Regions from separate parts of the Mesorhizobium sp. M0659 genome, predicted to be linked through region 2. Evidence: riboswitches for the same ligand, from Rfam matches in the RefSeq annotation. Region 2 holds a riboswitch; each other region holds the start of a gene.
What was found. Region 2 has a riboswitch for cobalamin ahead of NKI31_RS14865 (DUF1636 family protein). Riboswitches for the same ligand answer to the same signal wherever they lie in the genome.
Positions count from the first base shown of each region.

Region 1: it holds a riboswitch for cobalamin, as region 2 does, so the genes downstream of both, metE (5-methyltetrahydropteroyltriglutamate--homocysteine S-methyltransferase) here and NKI31_RS14865 (DUF1636 family protein) in region 2, are expected to answer to the same signal.
Region 3: it holds a riboswitch for cobalamin, as region 2 does, so the genes downstream of both, NKI31_RS07770 (aromatic ring-hydroxylating oxygenase subunit alpha) here and NKI31_RS14865 (DUF1636 family protein) in region 2, are expected to answer to the same signal.

Region 1 covers NZ_JAMYPY010000027.1:23,226-33,044, reverse strand. Annotated here, with positions in the region: gene NKI31_RS28055 (glycosyltransferase family 10 domain-containing protein) at 983-1,987, shown strand; gene NKI31_RS28050 (hypothetical protein) at 2,124-2,477, opposite strand; gene NKI31_RS28045 (cytochrome-c peroxidase) at 3,389-4,444, shown strand; partial or broken gene metE (5-methyltetrahydropteroyltriglutamate--homocysteine S-methyltransferase) at 4,883-7,234, opposite strand; cobalamin riboswitch at 7,329-7,530, opposite strand; gene NKI31_RS28035 (adenosine kinase) at 7,938-8,930, opposite strand; gene metK (methionine adenosyltransferase) at 9,039-9,819, opposite strand, start outside.
Region 2 covers NZ_JAMYPY010000008.1:26,422-36,240, reverse strand. Annotated here, with positions in the region: gene NKI31_RS14890 (NADH-quinone oxidoreductase subunit C) at 1-595, opposite strand, end outside; gene NKI31_RS14885 (NuoB/complex I 20 kDa subunit family protein) at 600-1,181, opposite strand; gene NKI31_RS14880 (NADH-quinone oxidoreductase subunit A) at 1,172-1,537, opposite strand; gene NKI31_RS14875 (winged helix-turn-helix domain-containing protein) at 1,865-3,088, shown strand; gene NKI31_RS14870 (DUF6348 family protein) at 3,118-3,810, shown strand; cobalamin riboswitch at 3,869-4,073, shown strand; gene NKI31_RS14865 (DUF1636 family protein) at 4,112-4,537, shown strand; gene cobW (cobalamin biosynthesis protein CobW) at 4,540-5,592, shown strand; gene cobN (cobaltochelatase subunit CobN) at 5,611-9,273, shown strand; gene cobG (precorrin-3B synthase) at 9,270-9,819, shown strand, end outside.
Region 3 covers NZ_JAMYPY010000004.1:9,172-18,990, reverse strand. Annotated here, with positions in the region: gene NKI31_RS07785 (hypothetical protein) at 1-1,001, opposite strand, end outside; gene NKI31_RS07780 (PqqD family peptide modification chaperone) at 1,155-1,577, opposite strand; gene NKI31_RS07775 (FAD-binding oxidoreductase) at 1,739-2,839, opposite strand; gene NKI31_RS07770 (aromatic ring-hydroxylating oxygenase subunit alpha) at 2,877-4,124, opposite strand; cobalamin riboswitch at 4,242-4,443, opposite strand; gene NKI31_RS07765 (DUF680 domain-containing protein) at 4,941-5,147, shown strand; gene NKI31_RS07760 (DUF680 domain-containing protein) at 5,214-5,417, shown strand; gene NKI31_RS07755 (DUF680 domain-containing protein) at 5,489-5,722, shown strand; gene NKI31_RS07750 (ABC transporter ATP-binding protein) at 5,794-6,906, opposite strand; gene bglA (beta-galactosidase BglA) at 6,973-8,637, opposite strand; gene NKI31_RS07740 (carbohydrate ABC transporter permease) at 8,643-9,797, opposite strand; gene NKI31_RS07735 (carbohydrate ABC transporter permease) at 9,799-9,819, opposite strand, start outside.

The DNA of each region.
Region 1 (9,819 bases), on a different contig from region 2:
GCGTGGCGCGTGCCGCTCTAACTTAGCGCCGAAGTCGCTAGTAGCCTCGAGGCTAAGCGCGCTGTTTTTGTCTCGCTTTGCTTCTTTGGACTGTGAAATCGAGCGATAGTGGTCGCTTGATGGTGGGCGTCAGGGACGATGGAACAAACGTTCATTGGCAATGGCCAAAGTGATGTAAGTTCATCGCCGGTGAGCCACTCTTGCAAAGGGGCTGGGAACCGCCGCTGATAAACCTAGGACATCAATGTATTTCGAGGCGTTTCTTAGCCGGTCCTGAAGAGGCGGCAATGGCTGCGGATGACACCTGTTCCACGATATCAAACAGCGCGGCGACCGGCAGCTTCTCGAATCTGGAGCGGCTTCTCGCAAGTTGGCGCCGCGCCGAGAGGCCGGGCAAGGACAGTGAGCCGCCTGCATCAATCATACGCATCAACCAGCCAGCGACGCGTCCTCATACAGAATGCCGCGACCGGCCGTGTGATCTCGCCGGTAGTCGCCGAGGCCCTCTGCATCAAGCCTCCGGATGTGCTGACGATCAACCAGGCCAGAAGGGTCGACGTCCTGAAGCAGGGATGACATGAGTTTGCCACTATGCGCAGGCTTGCCTTGCCCTTCCGCGGCATTTTGCGGGGCCTGTGAGTTGGGCAAGCTCGGCACTTCGATCGACTTGGCGTCACCCGGCTCATCGCCATCACGCGTTTCGGTCTGGTCCTACGCCGTGACGTTGACTCCGTTCGCGATGCCATTGAACTGCCGTGGAGAACGGCCGAGGCGGAAGGGCTGATGAACCGCCTGAAGACGATCAAACGTACCATTAGGCAGCGCCGGCTGCGAACTCCTTAGGCACGCATGCTGCCACTCAGCCGGCCTAATCACCACACGAAGCGAGGAAGAACCTGGTCAAGTGCAAAGCGACAATTGCCTCGACAGCAGGTCCCGGAAGGTTTATGCTGCCCGATGTTACCGCAATCCTGGATGGCGATTGAGTACCTTCACGAGTGAAGGGAGTGGAACTGCTTTGTCGGCCAAATTGTTGACGGAACGCCCGGCGCCCATTGTTGCTACATGTCTAGATTCTTGGGGCGTTTTGGATGATGCAATCCACCACCTCACTCCAAAGGGCAGTGGAATCTGGAACAATGTCGCTTTTGTACGCACGACATCCTTCGTGCCCGATTGGCATATTGTCTTTAACTCTGCTTCTCTTTTTGGGCTCCCTGTTGATATCGAGGCGAGCCCCAACAGGACAATTTTTGCAATCGGCGAACCGCCGACGAAAGCTCATCGTGCATTTCATGAAGGGCAGGGGAAAAATACTATCGTCCTGACGTCTGACGCAGAGTTGGTTGCTCGGCAGAATGCAGCTCGCCGATTCGTTTTGTCTCCACCGATCACTCGGTCTTGGTCTGTAAACAAGACATATGACCAACTTCTGGTCAGCGAAGTCATGGATAAGCCACTTCGGCTCTCATGGATTACCAGTAACATCGCCCTGCTTAAAGGACATCGGTATCGGCTGGCGTTTCTGGAACGGCTAAGAAAGGAGCTCGATTTTGACCTGTTCGGCCGAGGTTTTCGGCTGATTGGAGATAAATGGAACGCACTCGCACCTTATCGCTACAGTATAGCGTTCGAGAATACTCGTGCTGATTACTATTTTACAGAGAAGCTTATGGACTGCTTCGTCGCTGAAACAATGCCGATCTATTACGGCAGCCCGGCAATCACGAGGTTCTTCCCTTCGGACTCTATGGTTCTGATTGACCCAGAGGACAAGAACGTAATCCAAAAAATTCAAGAAATTATCAACTCAGACCTCTGGAAGGAACGTCGCGGCGCAATAAGAGAGGCGAAGCGGCTAGTCCTCGAGAAATACAATACGTTTGCCTATCTCGCGGGCTTCATCGAAAGCGTTCAGGATAAACCCTTACCGCCAGAAATTATACACATCGAATCGCCTGAAGTTGATTTTTCGATAGACGAATGAAGTACTCCAGCGCTCGCTCCGCGTGCCCGGCGGTTGGTGGTCTCACGAGATCGGTGCGGAACGCCCGGCGGAGAATGCCTGCTGCGCAAACGGGCCGGCACGGGCGCACAAGGTCATGCGCCCCGGCTGCCGCTAATCAGACGAACTGGGGAAGGCCAGGAACGGAATTGAGGACCTCGTCCACGAGTTCGTCGCCGGCATGTTCCTTGGCGCAGGCGATCGTCTCGTTGGCGAGGGCGGCGATCTTTGCCATGCTGAGACCCTCACTCATCAATTGCTGCCCGAGCCCCATAAGGCCGCCACCCTCTGGGTCGTCCCCATGATACTTCGCTACTAATTCCGAAGCTCCCGGAATGGCCTCGATCATGCGCGCGCCGGGACCGTCGGCCGCGTGGCTCCGCAGGAAACCCAGCATTAACCCAACGGCCTTCTCTGCGACAGCCGGGCCGATGCTGGCACCAGTGGCGATGCGCGGTAAGATTTCTTCCATGCAGGGTCTCTCTCTCTTTGATTACGTTTACAAGGGGCCGGTCCGGCGCCCCGCGCCTTTGGCCGAACCACAATTGAACTCCACAAAATAGGCCAGCGGAGGTGCTATTGCGCCTAAAACCGCCTCTGTCAACGCAAGCTGCGTCGGACGTGCGTGTTTCCCAAACCGAAGATCATTCCAATTCACTTCATTACGCACTGGCAACCGCACAGTTTGCCGTGGCTCGCTTATGAGCCAATGCCCCGCGCCCGTCAAATGATGACGACAACATGGTCATCGCCTAGGATCTGTGGATCAAGGTGTGAGGCAGTTGCAGCGGGTGGACCTGCTCAAGCGCCGCGCCATCCTCGCGTGATGGGATGTTCGTAGAAGCGGAGCTATATGCCGGTGTGACGATCGATGAAGGCAGAACGGCTATTCCGCTACGACCTCCATACTGTCGCATAGACCGTCGCTGCTTAGGTATTGAAACCGCCATCGCTGGTGACATCACAATGTGCAGTCGGCGGGTGTCGACAAGGCCGATTCACGCAATCAGCAGGTCAGGAGGAACGAATGAACCCTGACGTTTCAGAAGCTCACTTTTCGCGAGGCGTGCAGCGCACATCGTGCAAGAGATTGCCAGTCTTGCGGATGCTGTCGACTTTCTCAACCTTGGCTGGAAGATCGCAGTGACCGAATCTACGAAGCCGCCCTCAGGGCGTGCTTTGATGCATAAAACCGGTTGCCAACCAGGGATACTCCTCCTCCCTGAAGTCCAATCGAGAAGAGCGATCACTTCCAAGAGGGTCCCAGCTCAGCTGCGAAAACAGGTGTGAGACCCCGTCCTCTCCCTCAAGCTGATCTAGCTCAGGGCGTTCATGAGCCGCAGATCGCATAATGGCTGCGTGGACGACGCAGGAAGACCAATTATGAAAATCCTATTCAGTACGATGGCTGTCACCTTGCTGGCACCCACCGCCTTTGCTGCGGATTGGATCCCCACCGACCTCAGAGATACGGCATTGGCCACCTTCACGGCTTTGCCATCCACCACGCCGACAGTCGCCAATAACCCGATCACCCCGGAAAAGATCGCTCTCGGCAAGGCACTGTTCTTCGATCCACGCGTCTCCGCGTCAGGCGTCTTGTCGTGCAATTCATGCCACAACCTGGCCACCGGCGGCGACGACAATCACGAAACCTCGATTGGCCATGGTTGGCAGAAGGGACAGCGCAACGCGCCGACTGTACTGAACGCTGTCTTCAACATCGCCCAGTTCTGGGATGGTCGTGCCGAAGACCTGAAGGCTCAGGCGAAGGGACCGGTCCAAGCCGGGATCGAAATGGCCAATACACCGGGCCAACTCATCGCCACTCTCAAGTCCATGCCGCAATATGTCGAGTGGTTCGATGCAGCTTTTCCGGCTGAAGCCGATCGGGTCACCTTCGACAACTTCGCCAAGGCGATCGAAGCCTTCGAGGCGACACTCGTCACACCTGCCCCGTTCGACAGCTTCCTGAATGGTGATGAGGTTGCCATGACTTCCGAACAGAAACAGGGCCTGGTGCTTTTCATGGACAAAGGCTGCTCGTCCTGCCATGCCGGCATCAACGTTGGTGGGCAAGCCTATTACCCATTCGGCCTCATGGAACGGCCCAGCGCCGAAGTCCTGCCGGACAAAGACAAGGGCCGATTTGAGGTCACCAATGCAGCCGACGATTCCTATGTCTTCCGCGTGGCGCCGCTGCGCAACGTTGCACTCACCGCGCCATACTTTCATTCGGGCAAGGTTTGGGATCTGAAACAGGCCGTCGCCATTATGGGGACCACCCAGCTCGGCGTAGTACTGGCGGACGAAGAAGTTGACCTGCTTGTTGCCTTCCTCAACTCGCTGACCGGAGAGGCACCTGACGTCGCCTATCCCATCTTACCCTCAGAAACGGCGACAACGCCCCGGCCTGTAACGCAGATCTCAGGAAAATAAGGGCCAACTGGCTGCGGACTCGCAATCGAAAATGATTGGCGATTTTTACTTGGCGACACGAATTGCGACGTCCATCTCCGAATTGGCGGGACGCTAGCGATACCCGAACCCTGCCACCTCGCCCGTAGTCTGCGCGATCAACTGGGGGCGGACAGACGCAGCACCATATATTGTCGCTGCCTGAGCGAACGCGCCAAGCAGTCTACTTTGAGAAACGACGCGTGTCCGATTTGTTCGAGGCGCGGGGCCTGTATGTCCCCAAGGAACCGATATTATAGCGTAGTGCCACATTTATATTTCTGCGGGATTAAGACACGTGCCGTAGGGAAATTGCACATTTGCGCCGAGTGGCTCATTTCCAGGAGTGTGATCGGTTTGGCATATTCCCGGCCGACATCCGCCAGCCGGCAACTCCCCACACGGTGAGGAAGAGAAGCCTCACGCCTGCACTTTCTGCCGGAGCGCGCGTGCTGCAGCGACCATGTTAATGAGGGCAGGGCGGACCTCCTCCCATTTGCGTGTTTTGAGGCCACAGTCCGGGTTTATCCACAGTTGGCCGTCGGACAGTCGCTCGCGGGCAAGCATGACTAAGTCCGAAATCTCGCCGACTTCCGGGACGCGTGGTGAGTGAATATCATAGACGCCAGGACCGATTTCGTTCGGATATTTGGAGCTCGTGAAGGCGTCCAACAGTTCCATCTTCGAGCGCGACGTCTCAATCGAAATGACATCCGCATCCATTCCAGCGATCGCGTGAATGATCTCGTTGAACTCCGAATAGCACATGTGGGTATGAATTTGAGTCGCGTCCTTTACACCCGTTGAAGCGATCCGGAAACATTCGACAGCCCAGTCGAGATAGACTTTCCAGTCAGATTGGCGCAGTGGCAATCCTTCGCGAAACGCGGCCTCATCGATCTGGACCATCCTTGCGCCGGATCTTTCGAGATCCGTCACTTCGTCGCGGATGGCGAGCGCGATCTGGCGGCAGGCTTCGGAGCGGGGTACGTCGTCGCGAACAAAAGACCAGTTGAGAATGGTGACTGGGCCTGTGAGCATTCCCTTCACGGGCTTTTCCGTAAGCGACTGGGCGAATTGCCACCAGCGCACTGTCATCGGATTGCGCCTCGATACGTCGCCGAAAATGATGGGGGGACGCACGTAGCGCGACCCATAGCTTTGTACCCAGGCATGCTGGGTGAGCGCGAAGCCGGACAACTGCTCGCCGAAATGCTGTACCATGTCGTTTCGCTCGAACTCACCATGCACCAGCACGTCCAGCCCGATCTCTTCCTGTCAGCGAATTGCAGCCTCGATCTCCTTCTTCAGGAACGTCTCATAGTCGACATAGCTCAGCTGGCCCTTCGCATGAGCGGCCCGCGCCTTGCGTACCTGCGGCGTCTGCGGGAAGGACCCGATGGTCGTCGTCGGGAACGGCGGCAGCCCGAGTGAGCCGGCCTGGACTCTGGAGCGCTCGCCAAAAGCGCTCTCTCGTCGCTTCGCGCTGTCCTCAATGCTAGCGATCGGCCCCTGAACAAGCGGGTCATGGATCCTCGTGGATGTCACGCGCGTGGCGGCAGCCTCGGCAGACGCTTTCAACGCGCCTGCCACCGCATCCCTGCCTTGGGACAGGGCCCGGGCCAGCAAGACCAGCTCGTCGGTCTTCTGGGCCGCGAAGGCGAGCCACGACCTGATGTCCGCGTCGAGTTCCGTCTCCATGCGCAGATCAATCGGCACATGCAGCATCGAGCAAGAAGGCGCGATCTCGACGCGGTCCAAGGGCCAGCCGGCGACGATCGGTTTGATGCGGTCGAGAATGGCGGGCAGGTTCGCACGCCAGACGTTGCGGCCATCGATCAAGCCAAGCGAGAGCACCAGATCCTTCGGAGCGAGCCGAGCCACCGTTTCCAGCTGCTCGGGAGCGCGCACGAGATCAATATGCAGGCCGGCCAGGGGCAGAGAAATCGCGGTTTCGAGATTGTCTCCCAGCGACCCGAAATACGTAGCCAGCATGATCTTCAGCTCGGGCGCGGCTTTCGACAGCTGGCCATAGGCGAATTCGAACGCAGCTCGTTCGTTCGGGTTCAGATCGAGGACAAGCGCTGGCTCATCGATCTGCACCCAGTCGGCTCCCGACAGCTTCAGCCTCTCCAGAAGCTGCTCGTAAACCGGCAGCAGCCGCGGTAGGAGCGCGATGGGACCGAACCCCTCGGCAGGCGATTTCGCCAGCTTGAGGAAGGTGATGGGTCCAAGGATGACTGGGCGTGTGTGAATGCCGAGAGCTTTAGCCTCGAGGAAGTAATCGACCGGCTTCGATGACGAGAGGGCGAACGTCTGATCATCATCGAGTTCCGGCACAATGTAGTGGTAGTTGGTGTCAAACCACTTGGTCATTTCCATCGCGGTTACACCAGGTCCATGAGCCTCCTCCTGGTAACCAGCGTGTCCACAATCCTCCGTCTGACCCTGGTTGCCGCGCGCCATTGCGAAGTAGATGTCAAGTGGGACCTCGCCGCTATTCCAGCCGTAACGGGATGGAACGGCCCCGACCATGGCTGCGGTGTCGAGCACATGGTCGTAAAGCGAGAAGTCGTTCGACGGGATTTTCGACACGCCGCGATCGCGCTGCTCTTCCCAGCTAGCGGCACGGAGCGCCTTCGACGTCGTGAGAAGGTCGCCAGCGGACGATGTTCCGGACCAGTAGCTTTCAAGCGCGAATTTCAGTTCTCGCCGACGACCGAAGCGCGGCACGCCGAGCGTTGCTACAGGAATTTGCTGAGAGACAGTCATGTCATACCCCGATGATTGGGGCGTCGGTGACAAGGAAGGCGCTAGCAGGCCGGCATCAACGCCGGGTTGCAGCGGCCACCGAGACACCCCGCCCGTGGACGTAATTCGCGTGGCAGGTCTCCTGGCTCGCGGGGTCATAGCCTCTACCCGTCTTCCTGAGGGTATTCGCCTCAGTGACGTGATTGGGGTTGGCTCGCCGCTAACAGTTGCGGGGGCAGCGCCGGCATCGCACCGGCTTCCCTCTTAGCTCCGCTGCGGCAGCGCCGCACGCGAGAACCACGACACGCAGACAATCACAGCAGTTCGCTCTCTTGTCAATGACGCATAACGAAATGTTTATGTCGTTATGTGATCGCGCTTTTACGCCTTTGTCTAGCATTGTGAAATATTCAGTCTGCTGCCCGCATTCGGCATCGTGGGACGTGATCGCAAGTCAAGTCCGACGGACGCCGCGAGTTCTCCGTTACCTCAGGAACCTTACTGGCCTTCCCCAAGCTGAGCTTCTGAAAATGCTGGTGACGATCTGGATGACGGTGAATGCCGTCATGGCAAGCACGCCTTGCACCGCTCCTCCAGCGAGCTTCACGGCAGCAGCATGGGTCAGTTCTCCGAAGCGAATGGCTGTCGCTATCAGCGAGCTTTGACACAGTTCCGCCACTGCGGTCATCGCGTCAGTAGGGCGGCTGATTAGTTGCCCGCGCATCTACAGCAACCCAGCCCCTTCCGCCTCGCGGCGCAAATTCTGCCTTGGCCTTGGGCCGATCTGCTGGATCACCAGGCCGGCCGCCAGCGAGCCAAGGTCGCCGCAGGTCTTGAGGTTGCGGCCCTGCGTGTAGCCATGCAGGAAACCGGCGGCGTAGAGGTCGCCGGCGCCGGTGGTGTCGACCAACTCCTTGATGGCGGTCGCCTCGATGACCACGGTCTCGTCGCCGCGCACGATCACCGAGCCTTTTTCGGAACGGGTGACGGCGGCAATCTTGCAGTCCTTGCGGATCTGAGCCAGCGCCTCGTCGAAGGATTTTGTCTGGTAGAGCGACTTGATCTCGTGGCTGTTGGCAAAGACGATGTCGACAGTGCCCGAGCGCATCAGCTCGAGGAACTCGTCCCGGTAGCGGTCGACGCAGAACGAATCCGACAACGTCATCGACACTTCGCGTCCGGCCTCGTGTGCGAGCTTCGCCGTCTGCCGGATCGCCTCCTTGGCGCGCGGCGGATCCCACAGATAGCCCTCGAAATAGGTAACCTTGGCGCCGGATGCCTTGTCGGCCTCGACATCCTCAGGGCCAAGCTCGACGCAGGCGCCGAGATAGGTGTTCATCGAGCGCTCGCCGTCGGGCGTGACGAAGATCATAGAGCGCGCCGTCGGCGGCTGTCCCTCAAGCGGCCTGGTGTCGAAGGCGACACCCTGTGCATGGATATCGTGCGCATAGATTTCGCCCAGCGCATCGTTGGAGACCTTGCCGAAGAAGGCGGCGCGTCCGCCGAAGCTGGCTAGGCCGGCCGCCGTGTTGCCGGCACTGCCGCCGGAGGCCTCGATCGCCGGGCCCATGCGGCTGTAGAGCAGTTCGGCGCGGCGCGTGTCGATCAGGTTCATCGCGCCCTTGATGATGCCGTTGATCTCGAGGAATGCCTCGTCGCACTGGGCGATGATGTCGACAATGGCATTGCCGATGCAAAGCACGTCATAATCCGGCATCAATGTCTCCGCCAAAAAAACCGAGCCGGCTTCTCGCCACGCCTGCCAGGCGCGGGTCTGCTCGGTGGAAATGGGCTTTCCGCTTGCCAATCCGTTCGCCGGCGGCTCTCACGGGGCGGCGAGTCCTGCCTCGCGACGCAATTCGTCCGCCCTGTCTGTCTTCTCCCAGGTGAAATCAGGCTCTTCACGGCCGAAATGGCCATAGGTCGCTGTATTGCGATATATAGGGCGTAAGAGATCAAGCATCTTGATAATGCCTTTCGGTCTGAGATCGAACAACTCAAGAATGAGGCGCTCGATCCTGCTTTCCTCAACCCTGGCTGTCCCGAACGTGTTGACCATGACGGAAACCGGACTGGCCACGCCGATTGCGTAAGCAAGCTGCACCTCGCACACGTCCGCAAGTCCGCTAGCGACGATGTTCTTTGCGACATAGCGGGCTGCATAGGCAGCCGAGCGGTCAACCTTGGACGGGTCCTTGCCCGAGAAGGCGCCGCCGCCATGACGACCCATCCCGCCATAGGAATCGACGATGATCTTGCGTCCAGTGAGACCGCAGTCGCCGCGCGGCCCGCCGACTACGAACCGCCCCGTCGGGTTGACCAGAATTCTGATGCCTTCCGTCTCCAGGTGGGTCGGCAGGACAGGCTTTATGATTTCCTCAATGACGCCCTCGCGGACAGTCTCTTGCGAGACCTGCTCGTCATGTTGCGTCGACACGACGATGGTATCCAGGGCGACCGGGCGCAACCCCTCATAGCGCACTGAGACTTGGGATTTCATGTCAGGACGCAACCAGCCAAGCTGTTGTGCCTTCCGGACATACGCCTGCCGTTTCGTCAAGCGATGAGCGAGCTGGATCGGCAAAGGCATCAGGGTATCGGTTTCG
Region 2 (9,819 bases):
TCGCCTTCTCATCGCCCGGCAGGACGTAGTCCGTCCCTTCCCATGGCGAGAGAAAATCGAAGTTCCTGAATTCCTGCTTCAATTCCACCGGCTCGTAGATCACGCGCTTGGCTTCGTCGTCGTAGCGCACCTCGACGAAACCTGTCAGCGGGAAGTCCTTGCGCAGGGGATGGCCCTCGAAGCCGTAATCCGTGAGGATGCGGCGCAGGTCCGGATGGCCGGAGAACAGCACGCCATAGAGATCGTAGGCTTCGCGCTCATACCAGTCGGCGCCGGGATAGACAGCGGTGAGCGACGGCACCAGCGTCTCTTCGTCGGCCTGCACCTTGATGCGGATGCGCAAATTCTGCTTCGGCGACAGCAGATGATAGACGACATCGAAACGCTTGACGCGCGACGGGTAGTCGGCGCCGCAGATATCGATGATCGAAATGAACTGGCAGCCCGAATCGTCACGCAGGAAGCTTGTCACCTCGATCAGATTGTCTGTAGCAACCGAGATCGTCAGTTCGCCATAGGCAAGCACTGCATCGGTGACGCGGCCCGGCAGCTTTTCGCCGAGATAGGTCGACAGTTCGCTCAGGGATGCGGCCATGGGTCTACCGTTCGATCGTGCCGGTGCGGCGGATCTTCTTCTGCAGGAGAAGAATGCCGTAGAGCAGCGCTTCGGCGCTTGGCGGGCAGCCGGGCACATAGATGTCGACCGGCACGATGCGGTCGCAGCCGCGCACCACCGAATAGGAATAGTGATAATAGCCGCCGCCATTGGCGCAGGAGCCCATCGAGATGACGTAGCGCGGCTCCGGCATCTGGTCGTAGACCTTGCGCAAAGCCGGGGCCATCTTGTTGGTCAGCGTTCCCGCCACGATCATGATGTCGGACTGGCGCGGCGACGCGCGAGGAGCCACGCCAAACCTTTCAGAATCATAGCGCGGCATCGAGGTGTGGATCATCTCGACGGCGCAGCAGGCGAGACCGAAGGTCATGAACATCAGCGAGCCGCTGCGTGCCCAGGTGATCAGCGCCTCGGTCGAGGTGACCAGAAAACCCTTGTCGGCCAGTTCATTGTTGATCTCGAGGAAGAACGGATCGTCGGAACCGACCGGACGTCCGGTATTGGGGTCGATCAGGCCTTTGGGCTTCGGCGCGACGAGCGTTCCGGAACTGTCGTTCAATCCCATTCCAGCGCTCCTTTTTTCCACTCATAGGCAAAGCCGATGGTCAGCACCGCCAAAAACACCATCATCGACCAGAAACCGAGCATGCCGATCTTCGAGAACGACACCGCCCACGGAAACAGGAAGGCCACTTCCAGATCGAAGATGATGAACAGGATCGACACCAGGTAGAAGCGGATGTCGAATTTCATCCGGGCATCGTCGAACGAGTTGAACCCGCACTCGTAGGCGGAAAGCTTCTCCGGATCGGGATTGCGATAAGCCACCAGAAACGGCGCGATGATAAGCGCCAGGCCTACAACCGCGGCCACGGCGATGAAGAGGACGATGGGCAGGTATGAACTGAGGAGTACGTTCATGCTCGGCTTTCCGTTGGCGGCCAATCCACTCTGATTACAGCAACCAACCCTAATGCGGAAGCGCGACAGTTTAACCGCTGAACCGTTTTAGGTGCCTTTGCTGCAACGCGGCGAGGGTTAGCGCACGGCTTTCAGCGAAGCAAGTCAAACCTTGTTCAAAAGACAGTGCTGGACGGCAGGCCGGGAAAAACTGGTCCGATCTCCTCCTGTTTGATTTCCTTCATCTTTAACTCCACTTTTGTCTCCTGACACATCTCCCGCCATTTGCCTGCTAGCATCACCGGAATCGCCGGCTAAAGTCGGGAAAATGGTTCGAGGCAAGACACTTTGACGAAGGACAAAATCTCACTCCCGACGGCCAGGCGCATCGCGCTCGCCGCGCAAGGATTTCTCGACCCGCGACCGGGCGGCATACCGGACCGCCGTCACCTCGCCCGCGTGCTCTCGCGCACCGGCCTTCTGCAGATCGATTCCGTCAGCGCCGTGGTGCGCGCCCACTATATGCCGCTCTATTCGCGGCTTGGCCCCTACCCGCTCGCCCTGCTCAACAATGCCGCAATCACCCGCAAGCGCACCGTGTTCGAGTACTGGGCGCATGAGGCCTCGTTCCTGCCGGTCGAGACCTACCCGCTGATGCGCTGGCGCATGCAGCGGGCCGAGCAAGGCGACGAAATGTATCTCGGCCTCGCCAAATGGGGCCGCGAGCACGCCGCCTATATCGAAGAGATCTACCGCGCGGTCGCCGAGCGCGGCCCGATTGCCGCTTCGGCACTGGAAGGCCAGAAAGGTTCGGGCGGCTGGTGGGGCTGGAGCCACGCCAAGCACGCCTTCGAATGGCTGTTCTGGGCCGGACGCATCACCACGGCGCACCGCCGTGGCTTCGAGCGTTTCTACGACCTGCCCGAGCGCGTGCTGCCGCAGGCGATCCTCGATCTGCCGGTGCCGGCGGCCGAGGACGCGCACCGCGAATTGCTGCGCATTTCCGCCCGCGCCCACGGCATCGCGACGTCGGGTGACCTGCGCGATTATTTCCGCTTGTCGCCGGCCGACATGAAGGGCCGGCTGGAGGAACTGGTCGAGATGGGCGAGTTGCTGCCGGTAAACGTCGAAGGCTGGGACAAGCCGGCTTACCTCTATAAGGACGCCCGTCTGCCGCGAAAGATCGAGGCCCGCGCGCTACTGGCGCCCTTCGATCCGGTGGTCTTCGAGCGCTCGCGCACCGAGCGCCTGTTCGATTTCCACTACCGCATCGAGATCTACACGCCGGCCGAAAAGCGCCAATATGGCTACTACGTGCTGCCCTTCCTGCTCGGCGACCGGATCGTCGCCCGCGTCGATCTCAAGGCCGACCGGCCTGCGAGTGTCTTACGCGTCCACGCCGCCTACGCCGAAGCAGGCGCACCGCCTGAGACCACCGCACAGCTTTTCGAGGAACTAAAGGAGATGCAGGGCTGGCTTGGACTTGAGCGCATGGAAGTGACGCCCGCCGGCGATTTGGGGCCGGCATTGGCTAGCGAGAGAGATGGCCAACCCTTGCAGCGTCTGTCATAGACGCCTCAATAAGCCTCGTAGGTTGTGCAATGGCATCGGACAAAGTGCTCGACATGATCCATGGCGCCCTCATTGCGCATGGAATAGATGCAGTCCGCAGAGATAGGGACGTCATGCTCCAATCGAAGCAGCTTCGGTTTGAGGCTGAGGTGTTCGAGACGAGTTCTGACCGGCTGGTCCTGGAAATCTACATTTTTTCTCCGCTGCTTGATGTTCAGCCGGTCATTGAATCCTTTGCTGGCTTCGGCGACACGCGCGAACAGGAACTGAACCAGGCGTTTGAAAAGTTTCTCCGTGGTGTTTTCCATGTGGCCATTGAGGGACTGGCCGATCACGTCTGCGAGAACATGCAGGCCGAAATAGAGCTTTGGCAGCGAAGCAGCGCCAGTTGGAAGATCTGGCGAAAAGATGCCCGCTGGAAAATCTATAGCGGCCCGGTCATTTCCCAGGCCACAACCGAGCTATGCTCGCTGACACCAGGCTATCCAGCATTCTACGCCAAGCTGGAAAAGCTGTTCACAGCTTCGGTACCCCCCGGAAGCCATTTTGTCCGGACCTTTCTGGCAGGCTTGAAGGGCACGCTGATTAGTGCCGAAGTCCTTCTGGACAACGCGGTTTGGCATGAGGGACAGAATCTGGCTGTCGGTCATGACTGGCACTATGGCGATGGCTATCAAGCTATCCGACAGGTCATCCTGGCACTGCCGGAAGCCGGGACATGACAGCCCCTGCCGACATCGCCATGTCGTAGCCGTGCGTTGACACCGCCGCCCGCAAAAGCCTAAATCCGCTGCAGACGGTCCCCTGCCCGCAACGGCAAGGGCCAAGAGGGAATGCGGTGCGGGATTTCGGTCCCAAATCCGCGGCTGTCCCCGCAACTGTAAGCGACGAGCCAAGGCCGAAAGCCACTGGGTAACACCGGGAAGGCGGCTAACCAAGGCGACGACCCGCGAGCCAGGAGACCTGCCGTCTGAGACAAAGTATCCGATCGCCTGGCGGGTTTCCGGGCAAGGAGCACGGTTTTTGGACCAGAACAGCAGTTTTTCGGCTGGCACAGCGGACATTGCGTCCGGGGACAACGACGCCCTGACCGGCGTGACCGTCATCGTCTGCGCCTCCTGCCGCGATGAGACCGGTTCCGACGCCCATCCGCGCGCCGGCGAATTGCTGGCTGAGGACACACGCCGCGCCGCTGCCGGCGATATCCGGGTCCGCACCGCCGAATGTCTCGGCAATTGCAAGCGCCGCCTCAGCGCCGCGATCCTGCGCGATGGCTGCTGGAGCTATGTCTTCGGCGATCTGACCGCAACCAGCGGCGCCGACCTCGTTACCGGCGCAAAGCTCTTCGCGACTTCGGCCGACGGCCTCATCCCGTGGCGCGGCCGGCCCGATAGCCTCAAGCGCGGCCTCGTTGCCCGCATCCCACCCCTCGACATGCTGAAGGACTGACGATGAACGCTTCAAACCCGGCCGCCAACCTCTCCCGTGTTCCCTGCACTGTCGTTACAGGCTTCCTCGGCGCCGGCAAGACGACGCTGGTCCGCCATCTCCTGGAAAATGCCGGCGGCAAGCGCACCGCCATCATCGTCAACGAGTTCGGTGACATCGGCATCGACGGGGAAATCCTGAAAGGCTGCGGCATCGACACCTGCCCCGAGGAAAACATCGTCGAACTGGCCAATGGCTGCATCTGCTGTACAGTCGCCGACGATTTCGTGCCCGCCCTCGACAAGATCCTCGCGCTGACACCGAAGGTTGACCACATCCTGATCGAGACTTCGGGCCTGGCTCTGCCCAAGCCCCTGGTCCAGGCGTTCCAGTGGCCGAGCGTGAAGAGCCGGGTAACCGTCGACGGTGTCATCGCCGTGGTAGACGGCCCGGCGCTGGCCGAAGGCCGCGTCGCCAACGACATGGACGCTTTGCAGGCACAGCGCGCTCAGGACGAGACGCTCGACCATGACGATCCTGTCGAAGAAGTGTTCGAGGACCAGATCGCCTGCGCCGATTTGATCATCCTGTCGAAAAGCGATTTGATGGACGCCGCCGGTTCTGCCCGCGCCAACGCCATCATCAATGAACATTCCGCCCGCGCCGTGAAGATCGTGCCGACCGGGCATGGCAAGGTCGACCCGTCGGTGCTGCTTGGCCTCGGTCTCGCCGTCGAAGACGACATCGAGAACCGCAAGTCGCATCACGACGGCGCTTTCGATCATGAGCATGACGATTTCGACACCTTCATCGTCGACATCCCCTCGATCGCCAATCCCGACGACCTGGCCAAGCGCGTCGCCACCGCCGCCGAACAGGAAAACGTGTTGCGTGTAAAAGGCTTCGTCGATGTCGGCGGCAAGCCGATGCGGCTTTTGCTGCAGGCCGTCGGCCCACGCGTCAACCATTACTATGACCGCGCCTGGACGGCAGAGGACGATCGCCGCTCGCGTCTCGTCGTCATTGGCCTGAAGGGGCTGAACCGTCCGGCGATCGAGCGTATACTCGCCGGTTGATCTCAGGCACGAGCCGCGATGCACATACTCACCACGACCTCCGCCTCGCTCGACGACCTCGCCGAGCCGGTTGATCTCCGGCAGACGCCGGCGGATATCGTGGCGCTGTCCTTCACCGACAGCGACCTCGCCGGCCTCGCGGCGGCCTGGAAGGCCGATGCCGCCCGCCTGCCGTCGATGCGGCTGGCGGCGTTGCGCGACCTGCGTCATCCCATGTCCGTGGACCTCTGGATCGACAGCGTCGCCCGCCAGGCCAAGGTGATCTTGGTGCGCATCCTCGGCGGCTATGACTGGTGGCGCTATGGCTGCGACCAACTCGCGGTGACTGCTCGCGAACGTGGCATCAAGCTGGCGCTGCTGCCTGGTGAAAGCCATGACGAGGACCTCAGGCTGATCGAAGCCTCGACGCTGCCCCGGGCGGAGTTGGACGGCCTGCTTGGTTATTTCCGCGAGGGCGGACCGGAGAATATGGTAGCGCTGATGCAGCGGCTGGCGGGGTTGGCTGGGCAGGATGCGGCGGCGGCTGAGCCGGTCAGCGTGCCGAAAGCCGGGTTTTATGAGCCTTGCTGCGGCGTGGTCGAATTTGCCGATGTCGGCGTTCCGTCACACCCCCCTCTGTCCTACCGGACATCTCCCCCTCAAGGGGGGAGATCAGCCGTCACCAAAGCCGGCTCCTCTTCGGCCCCGTTGAACAGGAAGCTGTCTGGGTCATCTAAGATTGGCGAAACCGTTGACGACAGCTCAATCTCCCCCCTTGAGGGGGAGATGTCCGGCAGGACAGAGGGGGGTGTGACAGAACTCCACGCTGATAACCCCATCGTCCCCATCCTCTTCTACCGCTCGATGCTGCTGGCAGCCGACGTCGCCCCCATCGACGCGCTTTTTGATGCACTGCGCCAACGCGGCATGCGCCCGGTCCCGATCTTCGTCTCCAGCCTGAAGGACCCGACGTCGCTGGCCTTCGTCGAGACCGCGCTCGCCTCGCTCAACCCCGCCGCCATGATCACTTCAACCGCCTTCGCATCCGGCGCCGAACCCGGCGTCCAAACCCTGTTCGACCGGGCCTGCGTGCCGGTCTTCCAGGTCATCGTCGCCACCACCCGCCGCGACGTCTGGGACAACAACCAGCGCGGCCTGGCGCCGGCCGACCTTGCCATGCATGTCGTGCTGCCCGAACTCGACGGCCGCATCCTGGCCGGCGCGATTTCCTTCAAGGGCGAGAGCGAAACCAACCCGGCACTCGGCCACCGCGCCTTAGCGAACCGCCCGGAACCGGATCGCGTGGCGCAAGTGGCGGAGCGTGTCGCGGCGTTCATCAAGCTGCAGCAGACGCCCCGCGCGACGCGTAAGTTGGCGATCCTCATTCCGGACTATCCGAGCGCGCCCGGCCGCACTGGCTATGCAGTGGGCCTGGATGTGCCGTCCAGCGTGCTGGCCATGCTGCATGACCTGAAGGAGCAGGGCTATCGGGTTGAAGGGATTCCGCAAACGCCGCGTGAGTTGCTGGACGCGTTGGAGCGGAGAGGCGATGGGCTGGGGTTGGAGGAGTATCTGGACTTCTCAAAGGATTTGCCGGCTGACGCACTGGCTGCAGTCGAGGCGGCATGGGGCGCCCCTTCACCCTCCCCCTTGTGGGGAGGGTCGGTTCGCGACATTCGCGAAGCGGATGGCGCGAAACGGGGTGGGGGTAGCGGTGCACCACCCCCACCCGGCCCTGCGGGCCACCCTCCCCACAAGGGGGAGGGTAAGAGCGGCTTCCCCTTCCGCGCCGCCACCTTCGGCAACATCACTGTCGCTCTCGCCCCCGACCGTGGCCGCTCGGCCGACCGGCGCGCCGATTACCACGACCCGACGCTCCCTCCCCGCCACAACCTCATCGCCTTCGGCCTGTGGCTGCGCAAATCGCTCCGCATCCATGCTCTCATCCATGTCGGCGCTCATGGCACGCTGGAATGGCTGCCCGGCAAGACGGTAGCGCTCTCACAAAACTGCTTCCCCGAGATCGTCACCGGCTCGCTGCCCGTCATCTATCCCTTCATCGTCTCCAATCCCGGCGAGGCGGCGCAAGCCAAGCGGCGCATAGCAGCCGTCACGCTTGGCCATCTGCCGCCACCACTGGCAGCTGCTGGCCTTGATGAAGAGCAGCACAAGCTCGAGCGCCTCGTCGACGAATACGCCCAGGCCGACGGCCTCGACCGCCGCCGGCGCGATCGTCTGGCCAAGCTGATCGTCGACACCGCGCAGAAGACCGGCATCGCCTCCGAAGCCGGCGTCGCCGGAACCGATGCGCCCGACGAGGCGCTGCGCCGCATCGACGCCTGGCTCTGCGACCTCAAGGATTTCGCCATCAAGGACGGCCTGCACATCTATGGCCGCGCTCCCGACGACGAGCCCGACGCCATGCGCGTGCAAAGCGCGGAGGCCGAGAAAGCAGCACTTCTTGCCGCGCTCGACGGCCGTCACATCAAGGCGGGTCCGGCGGGCGCACCGGCGCGTGGCCGCTCCGACGTGCTGCCCACCGGCCGCAACCTGTTCACCTCCGACCCGCGCACCATGCCGACTCCGACCGCCTACGATCTGGGAAAGGCGGCGGCAGAAGAAGTCGTGCGCGGCTATATGCAGTCGCATGGCGACTGGCCGCGCTCGCTGGTCATCGACCTCTGGGGCTCGGCCTCGCTGCGCACCGGCGGCGAGGAGATCGCGCAAGGCCTGGCGCTGATGGGCTGCCGGCCGCAATGGGATTCGGCCACCGGCCGCATCACCGGCATCGAAGTGCTGCCGCCGGCCACGCTCGGCCGTCCGCGCGTCGATGTCACCTGGCGGATTTCGGGTCTGTTCCGCGACATGTTCCCGACCCAGATCGCGCTGATCGACGCCGCTGCCAACGCCGTTGCCGCGCGCGACGAGGACGATTCGGAAAACCCGCTCGCCGCCAGAACCCGTGCCGATGGCAAGATCGGCCCGCGCATCTTCGGCACCTCGCCCGGCACCTACGGTGCCGGCGTCGAGGACCTGCTGTCCAGTGGCGACTGGGCCGCGCGCGAAGAGATCGGCCGCGCCTATCTCGATGCGACGTCGCATGCCTATGGCGGCGCCAAGAGCGAAGGCATCGCTTCCCCCGGTGCCTTCGAGACCCGCGTCGCCGAGGCCGATCTTCTCGTCCACACCGGTGACGACCCCGGCCGCGATATACTTGAAGGCTCCGCCGACGTCGCTTTCATCGGCGGTTTTTCGGCGGCGCTGGCGGCACTGGGCCGCAATGCCGACGTGATCGTGCTCGACACCACGGATCCGCAGAAGCCCAAGCCGCGCTCGGTCGGCGAGGCTGTGTCGCGCGTGGTGCGCGCCCGCGCCGTTAATGCGCGCTTTATAGCCGCCCAGATGCGGCATGGTCCGCGCGGCGCTTCCGAGTTTGCCGAAACTGTCGACCGCCTCATCGGCTTTGCCGAAACCACGCACGCCATTTCGGGCGCGTTGATCGAGGCCGTGCATGACGCCTATGTCGGCGATCCCGATGTCCGCGCCTTCATCCTGCGTGAAAATCCGGCCGCTGCCAAAGTCATCGCCGAGCGCTTCCTGTCGGCGCGCCGGCGCGGTCTCTGGCATCCCTTGCGCAACTCGGTCGACGACGATCTCGCGGCGCTGATCGCCGAGGCCGAGGCGCTCGGGGTTGCGGCATGAACGCCTTTTCAAGGCGCGGCGCCTGCCCGGCTCTGTCAGCGCCGATGCAGACCGGCGATGGCCTGCTGGTGCGGCTCAACCCGGTTGCTGGAGGGCTTTCCCCCAAGTCGCTGATCGGACTCTGCGAATCCGCCTTGAAGCGCGGCAACGGCATCATGGAAGTGACCGCGCGCGGCAGCCTGCAGATACGCGGGCTGACGGCGGAAAGCGCAGCGCTGCTGGCGGCGGAGGTGGATGCGCTGGGCATCGCCGTGCGCACCGGCGTGCCGGTCGAGACCGGGCCGCTGGCCGGCATCGATCCGCGGGAGATTGCCGATCCGCGAGCTTTGGCTGAGCGGATCAGGATGGCGGTTGAGGAGGCTGGGCTGACGCCAAGGCTGGGACCGAAGGTTTCGGTGGTTGTCGACGGCGGCGGGCAGTTGACGATGGATGCGGTGACGGCCGATGTCAGGCTGAAGGCGGTGCGGGTGGGCGGCAACGTTATGTGGGCTTTGTCTGTTGCCGGCGACGGTCAAAGCGCGAGGCCGCTTGCGACGGCCGATGAGG
Region 3 (9,819 bases), on a different contig from region 2:
CGCGGCTCGGTCCCCAGCGACAGCCGGTAGCATGGCAGATCGCGGGTAAGCTCGCTGAAAAAGCGAAAGCCCGCTTCCCGCTCGCCCGGCATCTGCACGATTCCTGACGGCGCCAAGGCGATCATGGCATCCTTGCGCGATATGGGCATGACCGAGCTTCTCGCACCTCCCCTGATATGGGGCACTATCAAAGCAATAATGTCCAGACTTGCAGGAGTTGGTCGAGGCGCGACCTCGTTGATGTGAAAGGCATGCTTGCCTTGCCAGTTCAGCGGTTGGTACGAATTTAGCCGACCCTCCAGCTTCAGCCGCTTGAAGCCCTCCGGATCCTGCTTGAGCGTGGCAAACAGCGGATAGGCCGTCACCCCCTCGGTCCGGTCGATCAGCACATAGTCGTCGCCGACGCTATCGAGCCCATTGAGCAGGCCGGCGACGACCGTTCCCGATTTGCCGGCACCGCCGGAGCCCGCCAGCAGGACGCCCTTGCCATCGATGCCCAGCGTGCCGGCATGGGTGAGCCGCATGCCGCGCGCCGCATATTCCCAATGCAGGAAGGCGCGCAGCGGCGCCCCTTGTTCCCATGGCGGAAAGGCGTCGGCCGACATCATCAGCTGCGCCCCGACATGGCGTTGCGGATCATGGAACTGCCAAAAGTCGAGGTCATGATAGTAGCTGCCGCGCAATCCGGCCTCTTCCAGCCGGTTGGCAAAGGCATGATGGTTGTAATCGCCTCGGCCCCAGGTGGCCGGGGCGGGGACGCCATCGATGGCCGGGTGGGCGACGAAAATGCGGCAGCCGTCAGATGCAGACGGATTTTCCGGGGCCGGTATGAAGGCATGGCTCATGGCTTCCGCCAGCGTGCCATGGTCGAGGTGGACACTCAGGTCCAGCCCCGGCAACCGCACGCTGGCGGTAACGGGATAGAAGGCGGCGGCGCTTTCCGCGGCCGCCAGCACATGGCGGGCATAATCCGGCAGGGTTTGCAGCGTGATCAAAGGCATGTGTTCGTTGTTCCAGCGTCCAGAATTGCGCCGGGTCGCCTGATGCATGTCGCTCGGGGTGGCCCCGGTTTTGAGACGACGACATGCATAAAATCAAAGATCTAAACCGCGTCGCCTGAGTCCGTTCAAACGCGACGCGCTTTAGGGAAACGATTATGCCTGTTTCACCGCCGGCCAGCCGAGAGGTTCCTCGACCTCATGGATCGGGTCGACAATGATGAGATCGGCAAGGTCGTCGTGGACATCGACCTTGAGCGGCTCATTGCTGGCAGCAAGCGCAGACGACAGCTCGCCCGAAAGCGGTTGTGCCGGTGTTTCGGCTGGCGCAAGCAACCCGAAATCGAGCAGTCGGGCAATGAAGCTTTCGAGGTCGGCCAGGCTTATTTTTGCGGCGCCCGCGGCAACTCCGACCAGCGCTTCAGTGGCGACGCCGGACGACAGAGCCTGCCAGACCCGGCTGCCGGAATCGGAAAAGCCGAAATACTTACCGTTCGAAAGATCGAGAACGACGGCTTCGCCATCGAATGATTCGAAAACGATGTCCTTGCTTGCGACCCCATAGACCCGCTGTTGCATCGCTCTGTCCCCCGTTCCATGCGCCCATGAAGGGATGCGCCGGTTTCACGGTCTGCCAGCCCTTCCTAAGTGCGTCTAAATCACTCGGCCTATGCTTGGCAAGACAAAGACCCGCGAACACAACGCCTGCGTCGGCGACCGTTGCGGCGAAGTCGACCGGCTCAAGCCTCGATTTCGAGCGCCGACAACGGTTTCGAGCAGCAGGCAAGGATGAAACCGTCATCGATCTCGTGGTCGAGGATGCCGCCATTGTGGCTCATCTCGACTTCGCCGGAGACCTTCTTCACCTTGCAGGTGCCGCACAGGCCGAACTCGCAGGCGGCGGGAATCCGCACGCCCGAGCTGCGCGCGGTCTGCAGCACGGTCTGGCCGGCGACGCAGCCGGCATCGACCTCCGAAAGCGAGAAGCGGATCGGCGTCACGGCTTCGACAGGTGCAGCGATGCCGTCCTCGACCGGGGAGGCAAACGGCGCCGGAATTTCCTCCATCACAGGCGCGGCAAAGCTCTCCTGATGGTATTTCGTCATGTCGAAGCCGGCGGCATCCAGCATGCCGCGCACGGCGCGCATGAACGGATCGGGGCCGCAGCAGAAGATTTCGCGCTCGCGGAAATCCGGAGCCAGCAAGGGCAGCCGGATCGCATCGATGCGCCCCATATGGCCGTACCAGCCTTCGCGGCTGGAACGTTCCTCGATCATGAAGCCGAGCGACAGGCCGGGCATATGGCCGCCGAGCAGTTCGAGTTCCTTGCGGAAGATGATCTCTTCGGCACGCCGCGCGCAGTTGACGAAACCGACATCGGTCCATGGCGCGCAGTCGTTCAGCCAGCGCAGCATCGACATCATCGGTGTCACGCCGGAGCCAGCCGAAATGAACAGATATTTGGCCGCCGGGTGGCTGTGCAACGAGAAGTCGCCCGCCGGTCCATAGGCCTTGACGTGCGAGCCGGGCACCAGTTGGTCGAACATCCAGCGTGTGCCGATGCTGCCCGGTTGCGCCTTCACTGTCACCGCGATCGAAAACGGCCGCGATGGCGACGACGACAGCGTGTAGGTGCGCATCAGCGGCCCGTCCGGTGTCGGCAGTTCCAGCGTCAGGAACTGGCCCGGCTTGTAGCGGAACCAGGTCTGGTTGTCGGAGCGGAAGGTGAAGGTCTTGACGTCGGGCGCCTCGTCGCTGACGCCGATCACTTCCAGCACCTGCAGCCTATCGTTCCACGGCGCCATCTGGTCGAGATGGCGATAGAGCCCAAGATCCGTCATCGCATTCATCCTCTGGTCCCTCTTCGCCTGCTCCAGCTCACGCGACGCTGCGCAGCGCCGGCCGGCCGCCTTCGGCAAGGCGCGGGCCGATGAAGGCCGCGTACCATTCGACGAACTGGATCACGCCGCCCTCGTGCAGCTCCGAATAGGGGCCGGGCTCATAGGCCGGCGACAGGATGCCGAAGGCGTTTTCCTCGACGATGCGGCGGTCCTGGTCGTTGGTCTCGGTCCAGACGTGGGTGAGCTCTTCAAGGTTGTAGTCGACGCCCTCGACCGCATCCTTGTGCACCAGCCACTTGGTCGTCACCGCGGTTTCGGTGGCGCTGATCGGTAGCACCCGGAAGGTGACCGCATGGTCGATCAGGATGTGGTTCCAGGTCGTCGGATAGTGGTAGTGCATCAAGGTGCCGATGCGGTCGGCGGCAACAGTGTCGGACAGGTCCTTCGTCACCGCGCGCTTTCCCGACATCGTGTAGCTGACGGCATCGCGCAGCAGCGGCGCGCGGGTGGCGCGGTATTGCCCGGCCGGATCGATGCGGAACTTGCTCGGCAGGCCCGCCGCCTCGCATTTCGCCCAGTGCGCAAGCATCTCCGGATCGCTGTCGGCGCCCTGCACGCCGGTCACCGTCGGCGCTTCGGGGAATGTCTTGCACAGCTCCGGATGATTGCCGGCGCAGTGATAGCATTCGCGGTTGTTTTCCCAGACCAGCTTCCAATTGCCCTTCTCGATGATGGTGCTCTCGAAGGCGACCTTGGCTTCATTCAGCCGGTGCGGCTTGAGGTAGGGCTCTATCATGGCGCGCATCGGGGCAAAGTCGGCAGGTTCTTTTGCCAGGCAGATGAAGATGTAGCCGCCGACGCTCTCGCAGGCGACGGGCTTCAGGCCGAACTGGCTCTTGTCGAAACCGTCGGCCATCTGGCGGGCAAACAGCAGCCGGCCGTCAAGCTCGTAGGTCCACTGGTGATAGGGGCAGACAAGCTTTGCCGCCATGCCCTTCTCAGTGTTGCAGACACGGCTGCCGCGATGGCGGCAGGAATTGTGAAAGGCGTTGATGTTGCCCTTCTGGTCGCGGACCAGCACCACCGGATAATCGCCGATCTGCACGGTGATATAGCTGCCGGGCTTCGGCAGTTCGCAATCATGGCCGATGAACAGCCAGTCGCGATACCAGATGAGCTCCATGTCGAGCTTGAAATAGTCCGGGTCGGTGTAGAAGGGCTGTTCCAGCGAAAAGCCTTGCTTGCGGCCGTTCAGGAGCCTCAGCATGTCGTTGCGCGTATCCATAGTTCTGTCCTCGTGGTTTAAGGACTGAACTTGGTGGTGATGGAGGAAGGATCGGACGCAGGCCGGCGCGGCGCCGGACATGCACTATCCACCTCTTGACCGCCCACCGCGATCAGTCGAGTCTATGCATCTCGGGCTGGTTTCCGGGCTCTGGAGTTGTCCTTGCGGACCATCGCGACACCTTCCCAGGCTCTTGCCCAGTGGTCTCCCGTTGCGACTTCAACTCCACCACCGTTGCGGGGGCAGCGCCGGATTCTGACCGGCTTCCCAATTCTCCGCTGCGTCGTCACGAAGCGGCACCTGAGATGCGATCATCTAATCACGGCAGCGATCGCGACGTCGGCATGAAAGCGACATCGTATCCATGCGGCGCGACACGCGCGGCATACGCCCCCCGCCGCCGGTCAAAGAGCTGAGACGTTTCTTGGACGCCATCATCGCCGTTTCGAATCGCTGCGGATCCAGTTCGATCGGGGGCAAAAAGGGCTCAACGGTATCGAAAAGTTACTATTAGCAATCTCTAATCGAACCGAACGGTTCGTTTCTGTTGACAATGCGTGCAGGCGGTGTGAACGACGGCCCGGAAACCGACACGGGAGCGAACCACTCGGTTCGACATAAGCAACTGAAAACAATGCGATAAATGACCATAGAGGAACTTCCTGGCACAATTTCAAGGTGCAGGACCGTGGTCCACACGGAACAACTTCGTGATTGGAAACCAGCCTATGGCTTTCCCACATCGGGGCTGTCCGAACGACGCGAATTCCTCCCAAGACACGCCGCTAGACGGACAGACAAACTGGAGTACTAAAAATGAAAAAGATCATCCTCACTGCCGCAGCCGTTTTGGCGATCACCGGCAGCGCCTTCGCCGGTAGCGACAATTACGGTTCCAATGGTGCGAACCAGCCAGCCGTCTCGGTCGACAGCTCGTATACGGCTTCCATTCAGAAGCCGGCGCACGCTGACAAGCAGCCTGTCATTCAGGGCGCCGACCGCGACCTCTACGGCAATCGCTGATCCCGACCAAAGAAGGGCGGCTAACCCGTCGCTCTCGGGATCCCAAAAAATTCAGGAGTATTTGAAATGAAAAGGATCATCCTTGCTGCCGCCGCCGTTTTGGCCATCTCCGGCAGCGCTTTCGCCGGCAGCGACAACTACGGTTCGAACGGCGCCAACCAGCCTGCGATTACGTCGACCGATAGTGGCCATACGGCTTCGGTTGAGAAGTCGGCTCCAGCCGAGCAGGCGCCTGCCCACGGTGCCGACCGTAACCTTTTCGGCCGCTAAAAGCCGGTTTCCAGCACGTGGCGGGCTTATCCGCTGCAGCTGGCGGCATCAGAAAAATTCAGGAGACTAAAATGAAGAAGATCGTTCTTGCCACCGCAGCCGTTCTGGCTGTTTCGAGCGCTGCCTTTGCCGGCAGCGACAATTATGGCTCCAATGGCGCCAACCAGCCGGCCGCTGCCGTCGACACCACTCGCACTTCGTCGACCGGCACCAACTCGGCGGTCTACAAGCTGCTGAACTCGTCGAACGACCAACAGAAGTTCGTCCCGCCGAGCAGCGACAGGGATCGGTTCGGCAACAACTAACAGCCGAAGCTTAAAAAGAGCGGCGGGCCTGGCCCGCCGCTCTTTTTTCATGCCTGTACGACGCAGCTATCTCAAGCCGCCTTCACATCCACCGGCTTGAGCGAGAAGGAGTGCCCATCGGCGTCGAAGATGTGCAGGTCCCCGGCATCCGCGGTCAGTCGCAGCTTTGCCCCGCGCTTGACCTCGACATTGCCGGGCAGCTTGGTCACCAACGGCAGGTCAGCGCGGCCGATATCGACATAGACAAGCTGCACCTCGCCGAGTTGCTCGACATAGTCCACCACGCCCTCGAAAAGATATTCCGCGCCGGTGGCGGCCGACAGATCCTCCGGCCGCACGCCGAAGCTGACTGCCGCACCCTTTGCTGACGCCGGCGTTGCGATCGGCACCGTTGCCTTGCGGCCGCCGACATGGCTGACGATTGTCGGGTTGCCCGTCCTGTCGATTGTCGCCGGCAGGATGTTCATGGCCGGCGAGCCGATGAACTGGGCAACGAACAGATTGCCGGGCTTCTTGTAGAGGTCCATCGGCGTGCCGACCTGCTCGATATGGCCATCCTTCAGCACGACGATGCGGTCGGCGAGCGTCATCGCTTCGACCTGATCGTGGGTGACGTAGATCATGGTCGTGGCAGGCATCGATTCCTTGAGCTTGGCGATCTCGATGCGGGTCGCGACGCGCAGCGCCGCGTCGAGATTCGACAGCGGCTCGTCGAACAGGAACACTTTCGGATTGCGCACGATGGCGCGGCCGATGGCGACACGCTGGCGCTGGCCGCCCGACATCGCCTTGGGCAGACGGTCGAGATATTTGGTCAGCTGCAGGATCTCGGCGGCCTGCCGCACCCGCTTGTCGATCTCGGCCTTGCTTTCCTTGCCGATCTTCATCGAGAAGGCCATGTTGTCGTAGACGGTCATGTGCGGATAGAGCGCATAGGACTGGAACACCATGGCGATGCCGCGCTTGGAAGGCGGCACGTCGTTCACCACCTCGCCGGCGATCTTCAGCTCGCCGGAGGTGATCTCCTCAAGCCCGGCGATGGACCGCAGCAAGGTCGACTTGCCGCAACCCGACGGGCCGACGAAGACGATGAACTCGCCCGACTTTATGTCGAGGTCGATGCCGTGGAGAATGTGCAGATTGCCGTATGATTTCTTCACCTGTCTCAGCGTGACATCGGCCATAATTTCCTCCCAGTGATTTCCCTAGAGAACCTGGATTTCCTCAAAAAATCCAGTTTCGTCAAAAACTCAGTCGATGCGCCCGAACCAGGCGCCGTAGCCGCCGAGGCGGATGGAACCTGTGCCGGATTGTCCCGAAAAACCGTGCCCGGCCAAGGGCAGCAGCGCCTGACCACCGAGATCGACCTCGGCCGGCTTGCTGGCCAGATTGAAGATGCAGACGATCTGCTCATTGCCCTCACGGCGGGTGAAGGCGACGGTGTCGCCCTCGCTTTCGATGAACTCGATTTCGCCTTTGGCCAAGGCCGGATGCTGGCGGCGGAAACCGAGAAAGCGCCGGTAGTGCTCGAGCAGCGAGGCCGCGTCGCCCTGCTGAACATTGACCGCTTGCGACAAATGCTTGCCCGGCACCGGCAGCCAGGGCTTGGCCGTCGAAAAGCCGGCATTGCTGGCGGTTGCATCCCACACCATCGGCGTGCGGCAGCCGTCGCGGCCCTTGAATTCGGGCCAGAAGCGAATGCCGTAGGGGTCCTGCAGATCCTCGAACCGCAACTCGGCTTCGCCCAGCCCAAGCTCCTCTCCCTGATAGAGGCAGACCGAACCGCGCAGCGACATCAGCAGCGCCGAGATAACCTTCAGATAGGCGGCCGGGTCGGCCTCGTCGGCGGCCCAGCGCGAGGCCGGACGCATCACGTCGTGGTTGGAAAAGGCCCAGCACGACCAGCCGTCGCTGGCGACCTTGCCGAAGGCTTCCAGCACCTGGCGCACCTTGGCGGCGCTGATCTTTTCCGGCGCCAGGAAATCGAAGGAATAGCACATGTGGACGCGTTTGCCGCCGGCGGTGTAGGCGGCGACCACTTCCAGCCCACGCTGCGAATCGCCGACTTCGCCGACCGCGGCGGCCGCCGGATATTCGTCGAGCAGCGCCCGGAACCGTTCGAGGAAGGCAAGGTTTTCCGGCCGGCTCTTGTCGTAGATATGGTCCTGGTAGTTGTAGGGATTGACCGCAGGTGCTGTCTGGTCGTTGCGCTCTTCGGGCGGCAGCGGCGGATTGTTCTCCAGCCCCTGGCTGTGGAAGTAGAAATTGATGGTGTCGAGGCGGAAGCCGTCGACGCCGCGCTCCAGCCAGAAGCGGGTGACGTCGAGCAGCGCGTCCTGGACTTCCAGATTGTGGAAGTTGAGGTCCGGCTGCTCGGACAGGAAATTATGCAGATAATATTGCTGGCGGCTGGTGTCCCACTGCCAGGCCGAGCCGCCGAAGATCGACAGCCAGTTGTTGGGCGGCGTGCCGTCCGGCCTGGCGTCGGCCCAGACATACCAGTCGGCCTTGGGATTGCTACGGCTGGCGCGGCTCTCCTTGAACCATGGATGGTTGTCGGCGGTGTGCGACAGCACCTCGTCGATCATCACCTTGAGGCCGAGGTGATGGGCTTCCGCAACCAGCGCGTCGAAATCGGCGAGCGTCCCGAACATCGGGTCGACGTCGCAATAGTCCGAGACGTCGTAGCCGAAATCCTTCATCGGCGACTTGAAGAAGGGCGAAATCCAGATGGCGTCGACGCCGAGCGAGGCGATGTAGGGCAGCCTGCGGATGATGCCCTTGAGGTCGCCGATGCCGTCGCCATTGGAGTCCTGATAGGAGCGCGGATAGATCTGGTAGATCACCGCGCCCCGCCACCAGTCGCGATCGACGGCGAGATCGGGCTTCGAGGTCGCCTTCAAAGCGGCTTGCATAAGTCTCAACCTCCTTTGACCGAGCCGGCCAGCAGCCCGCGGACGAAATAGCGCTGCAGCGAGAAGAACACGATCAGCGGCACGATAATGGTGACGAAGGCCGATGTCGTCAGGATTTCCCAGTCGCCGCCGCGCGAGCCGAGCAGCGCGTTGAGCTTCGCGGTCAGCACGATCTGGTCCCCTTCGGTACCGAGGAAAACCATTGCCACCAACAAATCGTTCCACACCCACAGGAACTGGAAGATTGCAAAGGACGCCAGCACCGGGAAGGACAGCGGCAGCACGATCTTGACGAAGATTTCGAAATCGCTGGCGCCGTCTATGCGCGCCGATTCCATGATCTCGCGCGGCAGGCCGGCAATATAGCTGCGCAGGAGATAGATGGCGAAGGGCAGGCCGAAGCCGGTATGCGCCAGCCAGATGCCAAGATAGGTTTTCGACGGCACACCGAAGAATATGCCGACGCCGTTGTAGATTTTCAAAAGCGGGATCAAGGACATCTGCAACGGCACCACCAGCAGGCCGATGATGGTGGCGATCAGCAAGGCGCGGCCGGGAAAACGCATCCACGCCAATGCATAGGCGGCGAAGGCGGCGATCAGGATCGGGATGACCGTCGCCGGGATGGTAACGGTCAGCGAGTTTATGAACGAGCGGCCGATGCCCTCCGAAAACAGCACGGTCTTGTAATTGTCGGTGGTGAATTTCGGTGGCGCCGACGAGGCGTAATAGACGCGCTGGCCACGGTCGCCTTCGAAAGCCTTGGGCGAACTCATGACGAACGTGCCGTCGGCATTGAGCTGCAAGGTCACGCCGTCGCCGAGATCGGCAGTGGTGCCGGCCGGATATTGCGTCGGTGCCGCCGACTTGACGCCGAAGGCGCTGATGTTGCGCGCAGCACCGTCGCCGAAGATATTGCCGGCAAGCACGAACTTGCCGTCCTTCTCGACCTGCGCCGAGGCCGGCGGCAGGCGGCCGGCTTCAGTCTGGCTGGAGCTGGAGAACGAGTTCCACCAGCCCGAGGCGATGATCTGGTCCTTGTCGCGCAGCGACGAGACCAGGATGCCGAGCGTCGGCACGGTCCAGACGGCGACGAAGACAAGCACGGCGATGTGGACGCCGAAGCGGCTGGCAAAGGACTTTCCGGTCGCGACGGCCATCTCAATGTCCTCCCGTCTCTTT